DNA from 3 places in the Leuconostoc carnosum genome. Region 3 is predicted to be linked to each of the others. Evidence: predicted binding sites of a transcription regulator. Region 3 holds the regulator's gene; each other region holds the start of a gene.
What was found. Region 3 encodes Rex, which represses fermentation and respiration genes when NADH is low (regulators of the CRP and FNR family bind a similar motif). Its sites were predicted from a motif close to TTGTGAANTANTTCACAA; they were not measured.
Positions count from the first base shown of each region.

Region 1 (3,290 bases), 510 kb from region 3:
ACCCGGTAAAGCAATGTTTTGATCATGCAAAATTTTTAATGCAAATAACGCAGCCGCCAGGCTGCCTTTCATATCTGATACACCGCGCCCAATGACTCGGCCATCATGAACCACAGCCTCAAACGGTGAAAATGTCCATTTTTCATCAGGATTTAACGCTGCAACGTCCATATGTCCGTTAATAATCAGACTCTGACATGTCGGATCTCCAGCTTTGGTACCAACCACGATATCATCATTTTCATACAATGCCCATTGATCAATATCAAATCCTAAAGGCCGTAAAAAATCAGCAACAAAATTCTGAGCCTCTCGCGTATTTCGTGCTGGTGGTGCTGGTGTTTCAAATGCAACTAGACGCGCCACTAAATCTAATAACTCACCTTGTCGTGTCTCAATTTGTCGATTAACCTCTGTTAAATCCATGCTTTACCTCCACGAAAAAAGCACCTATGCCAGCGGACAAAAGTGCTCTAAAAATTGAGTTAAATATGCATTGCTAACAAGTTAATGTTGCATCACAAATCACTTTCCTCCGCTGGTATTATCCATCTCAGGTTCAAAGGGTACTTCTCAGCCAATTGGCGCCCCTAGTTTTAATGAGTATAGCCTATTTTAATGGCTTTGTCAAAGCAAACCGCCTTTTTCTGATTACTATTATGATGATAGTAATCATCTGTGTCCACATCGTCAACATCGAGTCACTAAAAAAAGCAATCCCTACATTGATTGCTTTTTCTATATCTATAGCATTTTACTTATTGTGCCAAATAGCCACCATCAACAACGAATTCAGCACCTGTTGCAAACTTTGATTCTTCACTAGCTAAATAGACTGCCATATATGCAATATCATTAGGTTCACCAATATGTCCCATAGGTGTTTGAGTTCTTTGTGATTGGGCTTCTTCTGCACCATCAATACCATCAACCAATGGTGTTTTGATGTATCCTGGGTGAATCGTGTTGACACGTAAGTTATAGTCATTCAATGCTGCATGTAGTGCAGCTGACTTACTCAAAATGCGGACACCACCTTTTGAGTGATTATAAGCAGCTAAGTTAGGATCACCAACAAATCCTTCAATAGATGACATATTAATAATTGAGGCACCACCAGCTTGGTTTTTCATATATTGCATACCGTACTTAGTCCCTAAGAAAACGCCATCAGAGTTGATTGATTGCAAAAATTTCCAGTCTTCATATGTTGTCTCTTCAATATTTTTAGCAATTGCAACACCGGCATTATTGACAACCGTATCGACATGACCAAACCATTTAATCGTATTTTCAAATAAATCAATCCAGCCTTTTTCATCAGATGCATCATGTTGAACAAATCGTGCTACTGATTCATCACCAATTGTCTTTAGCGCTTCTACACCAACATTAGCACGGCGCCCAGTAATGACAACTTTAGCGCCTTCTTCTACAAACTTTTGAGCCATTGCTAAGCCAATACCAAGTGTACCACCAGTGATAATAGCAACTTTATTCTTTAACCGATCTGTCATAATTAAAACTCCTTTTCTCTTTACATGTTCATTATATCACATAAAAAGGTGATGAATCAAACATAAATAAGTAAAATGATTGATAATCGTTTATATATTAATGTTTTTTATTGTGATAAATGTTTTTTATTTTGTTATATAATTCATTATTAAAAAAAGTTATGATAATGATCCGTATAATCATAATTTTTAAAGTTACTCACTAATATAAAAAAGACCCCATACTGGGCTCTTTTTTAATTACTCCTGTTGTTTACTGCGTTTCGTCAAGAACTTTAGGCAATACTTGTTCTTGCACATTATGAGTCAATATATAGTAATTTCAACCTTTTTGAATCGATTTGGTATTTGTTTCTTGATAAACTGTGGGAGAAAAACCAACCATTTATTTAGCGTCTCTCATGAACAAACAAATATAGAGATACCCTACTAAATCATACTAATTTTCTTTCTTAAATAGACGGCGAACAGTATTTTTTGATCGTAATAAAAATAAATATAATCGTCTTGATCGCTTAATTTTTCGATAACGTTGCGTATTCTTTTTATAAAAATTCTGATGAAAATTCTCCGCAGGCCAAAACACCGTTGCAGATTTAATTTCGACCACAATTGGTCGTGAAAAAAGTTCAGCATCAATAAGCGCTTGTTTTGATTGCTCAGCAATTTGACGTTGTTGGTCATTATTTACAAAAATAATTGGTCGATAATTCTCGCCCCTATCATCGATTTGGCCTAAATTATCTGTTGGGTCAATTAATTGCCAATAAACATCTACTAGCTGTTGATACGTTATGATACGACTATCAAATAGGATTTCTACAGCCTCCACATGGCCAGTATTTTGACTGAACACCTGATCATAAGTTGGTTGTTGTAATGCACCACCTGTATAACCTGAAATAACTGCTTTAATGCCAGGTCGTGTATCAAACGGCTCTACCATACACCAGAAACAGCCACCTGCAAAAATAGCACGTTCCTGATATGGTGGGTCCTTTTCATCATGTAACTTGACTTGATCATATGAATCTGGTTGTGACTGCCCAGTTATTTTGAGATAAAAATCCATGACATCAGGCGTTAAATTATTTCGAATAGCTAATGGTTGCAAATCAGATTTTAATGTATCGATTTGCGAATTAAAAGTAACACTAGCACGCTTATCTTTGGCCTGCACCATTATCTCTCGTTCCCATTCCCTTGTTGCTGGATTCAAAATTAAATTATAAATATCTTGTTGAATTTCATCAGGATTTAAAGCCATACTGTCATTCTCCTAAGTTTTCTTAAAGTGCCTATGTGACACTTATCAGTACCTAATATGCCTTACGCTCACTTTAAAGAACTTGACATATCGAGCAACTTTTTTCTAATATTTTCAACAAAACTTAGCGTGTCATTATCAATGCCGTGTTCAAAAGTCCAATTTAGCGTGTCAAAAACTATACTAGCCCCAAATTTAGCTATTAATTCATTATGTCTACTGTTTGATTTGTTAATCAAATATTTTAACCAGTATTGATAAAGTATATTTTCAAATTTATTTTTTAAATTGTATCCAGGTTCATCAATTGAAAACAATGTTTGAATGATTAATTGCCTATCGGTCAGCTCATTATAAAACTGTACAATTGTCTCTTCAAAGTGTCCTGAAATTAATCCATCAAGTCGTTTTTTGACAATTTGTTCGAACACTAGAATTTGTGTATCAACTACTTGAGCTAATAAATCGTATTTATCTAAATAATGTAAATAAAATGTAGAACGGCT
Region 1 covers NZ_CP042374.1:169,164-172,453, reverse strand. The annotation lists gene FGL89_RS00795 (acetylornithine deacetylase) at 1-426, opposite strand, end outside; TPP riboswitch at 514-602, opposite strand; gene FGL89_RS00790 (NADP-dependent (R)-specific alcohol dehydrogenase) at 759-1,517, opposite strand; gene msrA (peptide-methionine (S)-S-oxide reductase MsrA) at 1,957-2,784, opposite strand; gene FGL89_RS00780 (TetR/AcrR family transcriptional regulator) at 2,853-3,290, opposite strand, start outside.
Region 1: a site for Rex is predicted at 1,649-1,666, ahead of FGL89_RS00790 (NADP-dependent (R)-specific alcohol dehydrogenase). Genes of this name have one in related genera too.

Region 2 (3,290 bases), 350 kb from region 3:
ATATCAACACCTTGTTCTTTTAGACCGTAGGTAACTGTTTTACCACCAGGAAATTGATTATCTTTTCCTTGTTTAGCGACACGCTCAATGGCATTATCAACACGCTTAATTGCAGAGGCTAAAGTGAAGTTAGCTTTTTTGCCATCTTTAGTTGTGTAGTTCCCGTCTTGCTTTTGGTCCATATCAACACCGACAACCCAAACTTTTTTATCTGCTGTTGTGTTTTGATTCTCGGCCTTTGCTTCAGCAAAGACACCATTTCCTGTGGCACCTGCTGCCTGGAATATCACATCAACGCCACTAGCATACATTGCTGCGGCAATTGTTTTACCTTTAGCGGCATCAGTAAATGTATTCGCATATTGTGATACAAAAGTTGCTTTAGGATTTGTTGCCAAGACCCCGGCTTTAAATCCAGCTTCAAATTGTTCAATCACTTCACCTTTAACACCACCGACAAACCCAATTTTCCCAGTCTTTGAAGATTCAGCGGCGGCGACACCTGCCAAATATGATGACTGTTCCGAATGGAACATAATCGAAGCCGCATTTTTATAAGGTACTTGCGCCTCAACCATGGCAAATTGCGTATTAGGATTAGCCTTAGCCACCTGCTTCATTGCTGGGCCACCCATGAATGAAATACCAACTACTAACTTATACTGCGCTTTAACTGCTTGCTGTAAATTAGATTTAATTTCTGAACCATCATTGGAAACCAAGTAAGAAAAACCATTCTCCCCTTGTTTCATATGATTCTTCTCGCCAAATCGCTTAATACCAGCCCATGCAGACTGGTTAAATGACTTGTCATCAACACCACCAGTACTTGTAACCAATGCTACTGAGTAATTATCACTTTTGCTTGAACCTGAATTCATAGCAATAGTTACTCCGATACCAATAACAGCCGCAGCACCAATAATGGTACCAATCAATGTTGAACGTTTCATAATTATTATCCTCCGACCACCCGTCTCTCTGTACGGTATGGAAATTTGTCGATTAGTTATAAAGCACATTGACATTAATAATACCAGCTATGATTAACCAAAGCAAGGCCCTCCCTACTACTGTTAATATTATTTTCACAATATAAATTTTATTCCATTTTTAATACTTTCATAAAATATTGGAAATGGCTGTTTAACCAACATTATTAACGAAATATAAAATATTTTTCTAGTTGTTTGACAATTCACAAATAAACGTTTATACTAACTAATTGTAATAGATTAAATTGCTGTTAACTATTATGGTTATCACAATTTAATTTCTTTAATGGAGAAGGGAAGTTCTTATGTTAACATTAGAAAAGCCACAAGCAGGCTTGAAAGAAATCATCATCAAAAGCATCTGGTATGGTATTATTGCTGGCATGATATCTGGGATGGTTAAAATTGGTTGGGAAGCCATATTTCCACCACGTACGATTGCACGTAATTTAATTAACCCACCACAGCACATGGCACAACAAATTGGTATTCCAGACCATTTGATTCAATCATTTGTGTATTACTCAACAGATCAAAAAGTATTCTGGTTCACTCTTGTATTGCATTTCTCATTTGCAATTGCATTTTCAGTACTGTATGTTTTCGTCTCACAGTATTGGAAGCAAATTGGTTTGTGGCAAGGTGCTGCTTATGGTCTTGTGCTTTGGGTTGTATGGCATGTCATTTTGATGCCTGCATTTGGTACAGTTCCAGCACCATGGAACCAACCATTTAGCGAACACTTCTCAGAATTCTTTGGACATGCTGTTTGGGGCTGGGCAATTGCTGCAACAGTTTACTACTTGATTGCCAAAGACAAAAAAGGTCATTTAACAAATCTCTAATCATACTTACAAAAAAGCATCCTTTTGGGGTGCTTTTTTGTATAATAATATGTAGAGGTATATTTATATTATGCTATTTAAAGACAAACCCGACACTTTTGTACCTGCCACCATCCCTTCTACGGCTAGGCAACGTTACTTAAATATTGCATATGCTTTCGATGAGCACCATACTTTAGATATCTATTTACCAACAGGCGAAACAACTTTCCCAGTAATCCTTGATATTTATGGTGGTGGTCTCCTACGTGGCCGAAAATCATCCGTCAAGCTTAATCCCAGCCTCCGATTTTTAGCTGATGGTTTCGCAGTAATTAGTCTAAACTACCGATTGAACACACCCGCCAAAAATTATTTTCCAAATCAAATTGCTGATATTCGCGTTGCCCTTGATTTTCTCAGACAGCATGCTAATGGTTATCAGCTTGACATGAATAACGTCACACTAATCGGTGAATCTAGTGGTGCTCAACTAGCAGCGTTATCGGCTGCCAGCTTTTCAGCTCAAGTTTCGTTAGGTACTCCGCAAACTGATAATTCTTTCCCGATAATTAACAGTATTATTGGTTTATACGGTCCATATCAAGTTGATCAATTTCAAGAACAATTTTTGAAGCTCAATATCACACCGAAGTTTCAGGAAACTGGACAGGCAAATGCTTTTGAAGCGATTATGTTGAACAACACCCCACCAAAATTGGCACCTGATTTAGTCATTCAAGCTAATCCAGCAACATATTTTACCTCAAAAATGCCACCACTAATGTTAATTGCTGGTACTAAAGATTCTGTTGTGCCTTATTTACAAAGTGTCTCATTAGCTGAAGCGTACTACAAAACAACAGGTAAACACGCCATCACACACTGGGTTTCTGGTGGTGGTCATGGTCCAAAAGATTATGATACTGATGTCATTTACCAGAAAAAATTAAGTTTTATACGTCGACACAAAAAAACAACACCAATCACTAAGTGATTGGTGTTGTTTTTTTAAATAATATCTAAAATTGTTTTTAGTACACCAGCATGGTTATTATCTATTTCAATATGGTTAAAATCACCTTGTAGCGTTGCGTTGGGCATAACATATGGATGCCCAACACTACTTAACATTTCAAGATCATTACCGCCATCCCCAAAAGCCGCAACATTTGCCATATCAATACCTAAATGATCAGCCAACTTCTTGAGTCCGACGGCTTTATTCACTGTTGCTGGTACAATATCAATTGCTCCAGTTCCGGTCTCAGTAACATGTATCGCATGATCCAAAGTTAATTTCGCTGCCTCATAAAATTTAGTTTCATTAAAGTGCTCCCAATTCATAGTGACCTTCAAAATTGGCGCTTTAATTTCTGAAACATCATCAAATATTTTAATATGCTGAAAAAAGCGAGCCTTGTATGCCGTCATTGTACCTGAATACTGTCGCGGAACATAGGCTGTATCA
Region 2 covers NZ_CP042374.1:1,028,490-1,031,779, reverse strand. The annotation lists gene FGL89_RS05150 (BMP family lipoprotein) at 1-953, opposite strand, end outside; gene FGL89_RS05145 (YagU family protein) at 1,301-1,840, shown strand; gene FGL89_RS05140 (alpha/beta hydrolase) at 1,911-2,816, shown strand; gene FGL89_RS05135 (Cof-type HAD-IIB family hydrolase) at 2,831-3,290, opposite strand, start outside.
Region 2: a site for Rex is predicted at 1,187-1,204, ahead of FGL89_RS05145 (YagU family protein). Genes of this name have one in related genera too.

Region 3 (3,290 bases):
AAGTAAAAGCCACAAAGCTAATTGTTAATTAAAAGAGATTACAGTATTTTAAAAACGTATTTTTCTAATGGAAGGAGCATGTGATAACGATTGCGAGTCGTTTAATCACATATTTATAAAATGACCAAAATTATATCCTTTGAATCAAGTGCAGATGAGACGAGCGTTGCTATCGTTGAAGACGGACACATTGTATTGAGCAATTCAGTTGCCACACAAATCAATTCACATCAACGTTTTGGTGGGATTGTACCAGAAGTTGCGAGTCGCCACCATATTGAATGGATTACACGCGTCTTAGATGATGCGCTATCATTAGCAGAGACGAAACCCGAAGATTTGGATGCTGTCGCTGTAACTTATGGCCCTGGATTAGTTGGTTCACTGTTAGTTGGGTTAATGGGGGCTAAAACTTTTGCATTGGCTCATAATCTGCCCATTATACCTGTCAACCATTTAGCTGGACATATTGCAGCAGCTAACTTCAATGCACCCATCATTTATCCGGCACTCGCCTTGATGGTTTCTGGTGGACACACTGAATTGGTGCTCATGCGTGAAGAAAATCATTTTGAAGTGCTTGGTGAAACGCGTGACGATGCTGCAGGAGAAAGTTTCGATAAAGTCGGTCGATTATTAAAATTACCTTACCCAGCAGGTAAAACAATTGATGACATGGCGCATAGAGGTCAAGCAACAATTAAATTTCCAACTGCTATGGCACATGAAGATAATTATGATTTTAGTTTTTCAGGCTTGAAAAGTGCGGTAATAAATTATGTGCATCACGCTGACCAAAAAGGTGACACCATCAATCAAGATGACTTAGCAACAAGTTTTCAAAATGCTGTTGTCGATGCTTTAATTGGCCGGACACGTCGCGCATTACAAAATTTTCCAGTTAGAAGTTTTGTTTTGGCTGGTGGTGTTGCAGCAAATAGTCAGCTACGAGATGAATTAAAGATACTATTAGAAGATTTTTCACAAACAGCATTTATTCCAGTACCGTTACAATATACAGGTGATAATGGGGCAATGATTGGCGCTGCAGGTTATTGGAATTTCAAGCAAAATATTTTTGCTGATTTAGACTTGAATACAGACCCAGGACTAGATTTTGAATTATTAAAACCATGACAAGATTGTGAATTTATCACTATCTTTTGTCAATGTACGTAGTTATATGATATAATAGTTATGCAAAAGTTCACAAAGTGAACTGATAAAATGACTTAACCTATGTAAAATTCATCTATTGGAGAATATCATGACACCACAACCTAAAATTCCTCGTGCTACGGCAAAGCGTTTGCCGATTTATTTTCGTTATTTAACTTTTTTGCATGATGCTGGCACAAATCGTATTTCGTCATCAGAACTTAGTGATGCAATTAAATTCGATGCAGCAACTATTCGTCGCGATTTTTCATATTTTGGTGCGTTGGGTAAACGCGGCTATGGCTATGATGTTAAAGCCTTGCTTGATTTTTTTGCCAATGTGTTAGATCAAGATAGTTTGATTAATGTCGCTTTAATTGGTGCTGGTAACTTGGGACAAGCACTACTGAACTTTAATTTCCATCAATCATCAAATATGCGTATATCGGCAGCGTTCGATGTTGATGAATCACGCGCTGGCACGATTTTATCTGGTGTACCTATTTATGATATGTCAGATTTGAAAGAACAAATCACAGCACAACGGATTAACATCGCTATCCTGACAGTACCACAAGGTGTGGCACAGGAAATTACAGACCAGCTGATAGATGCAGGAATTAAAGGGATTTTGAACTTTACACCACTACGTGTCACAGTGCCATCTGATGTACGTGTGCAAAACGTTGATTTGACCAATGAATTACAAACATTAGTTTATTTCATTGATAATTATGGTTCAATTACGACAGGATTATAAAAATGGCTGTTTTAGATTTAAATGACAAACAAAAAGTAATCGCATATCAGAAATTTGTTCGTGAGGATCCACGCGGTCAAGTAACCCAAGATCCTCTGTGGGGTGATTTGAAAGCTAATTGGGGACATGTTTATGTCTACCATGAAACAGATGGTCAGATTGATGCTGTGCTGACTGTTCTAACTGTTGAAGCAGTTCCAGGCAAACTATTAGGCTACGCTGGACGTGGCCCAATTGCTGATATCAATGATATTGGATTAATTAAAGCAATGATCCATGAAGCATTAGCGGCATTGCCAGATAATGTTTTTCTTATTCGTTTAGACCCAGAAGTGGCTTATAGCGATGGGTTAAATGAGGCATACAAGTCTGCTGGGTTTGTCACACGTAACCGTGATGTTGAACATATGCATGGTAATATTCAACCACGTAAAAATATTGTATTATATTATGATGGTCGTGGCGAAGGTGCTTCCCCGATTAACACTGAAGATGAGCTTATGCTACATTTTAAGCGCGATTATCGTAATCAAATTCGTCGTGCTGCTAAAGATGGGGTGACGGTAACGAATGGCGATAGTGAAGCTGATGTGCGTGCTTTCTTTGAAACATATGTTTTAATGGCAGCAGCGCAACATATTACGCATCGCCCGATTGATTACTTTTTACAGATGCAACAATTATGGCAAGGAACTGGCCTATTTAAAGTTTTCTTAGCTCATTTTGAAGGGCAAGTCATTGCGAGTGGTATTGGTTTTAGTTATGGTGACGAGATTTGGTATATGTATGCTGGTTCAAATCGTGACTATGCCAAGCATTATGCACCTTACGCTGTACAATGGGAAATGCTAAAGTGGGGTCTGTCACTTGGTAAAGTTGAGTACGATTTCGGGGGCGTGGGAGACTTTGTACCTGAGGATGGTCTGTATAAATTTAAACACGGCTTTGCATATCATGACCCACATGCCGAATATATTGGTGAATTAGATTGGGTTATTGATGAAGCAGGGTACCAAGAGTATTTGAAACAATTTAGTTGATAAGCCGCCAAGTGGCGGCTTTCTTATTTAAATTATGATATAATTGGTAAATTAATCGGAGTAATAATGTTAAAATTAAAATCTTTGTGGACAAAATATGAGTCTGTTTGGTTGTATATTATATTTGGTGTTTTGACGACAATTGTCAATATCATTGTTTTTTTTGTGTTATATAACTTATTACATACAAGCCATACAATTGCCTATGTGGTTGCGTGGTTCTGGGCAGTATTATTTGCTTATTTAACGAATCGGGTATGGGTTTTTCACTCAAATAATAGTTCAGCATTGGCTATTATAAGAGAGATTTGGCAATTTTATCTTGCACGTCT
Region 3 covers NZ_CP042374.1:677,932-681,221, reverse strand. The annotation lists gene tsaD (tRNA (adenosine(37)-N6)-threonylcarbamoyltransferase complex transferase subunit TsaD) at 121-1,137, shown strand; gene FGL89_RS03255 (redox-sensing transcriptional repressor Rex) at 1,268-1,918, shown strand; gene FGL89_RS03250 (lipid II:glycine glycyltransferase FemX) at 1,921-2,958, shown strand; gene FGL89_RS03245 (GtrA family protein) at 3,025-3,290, shown strand, end outside.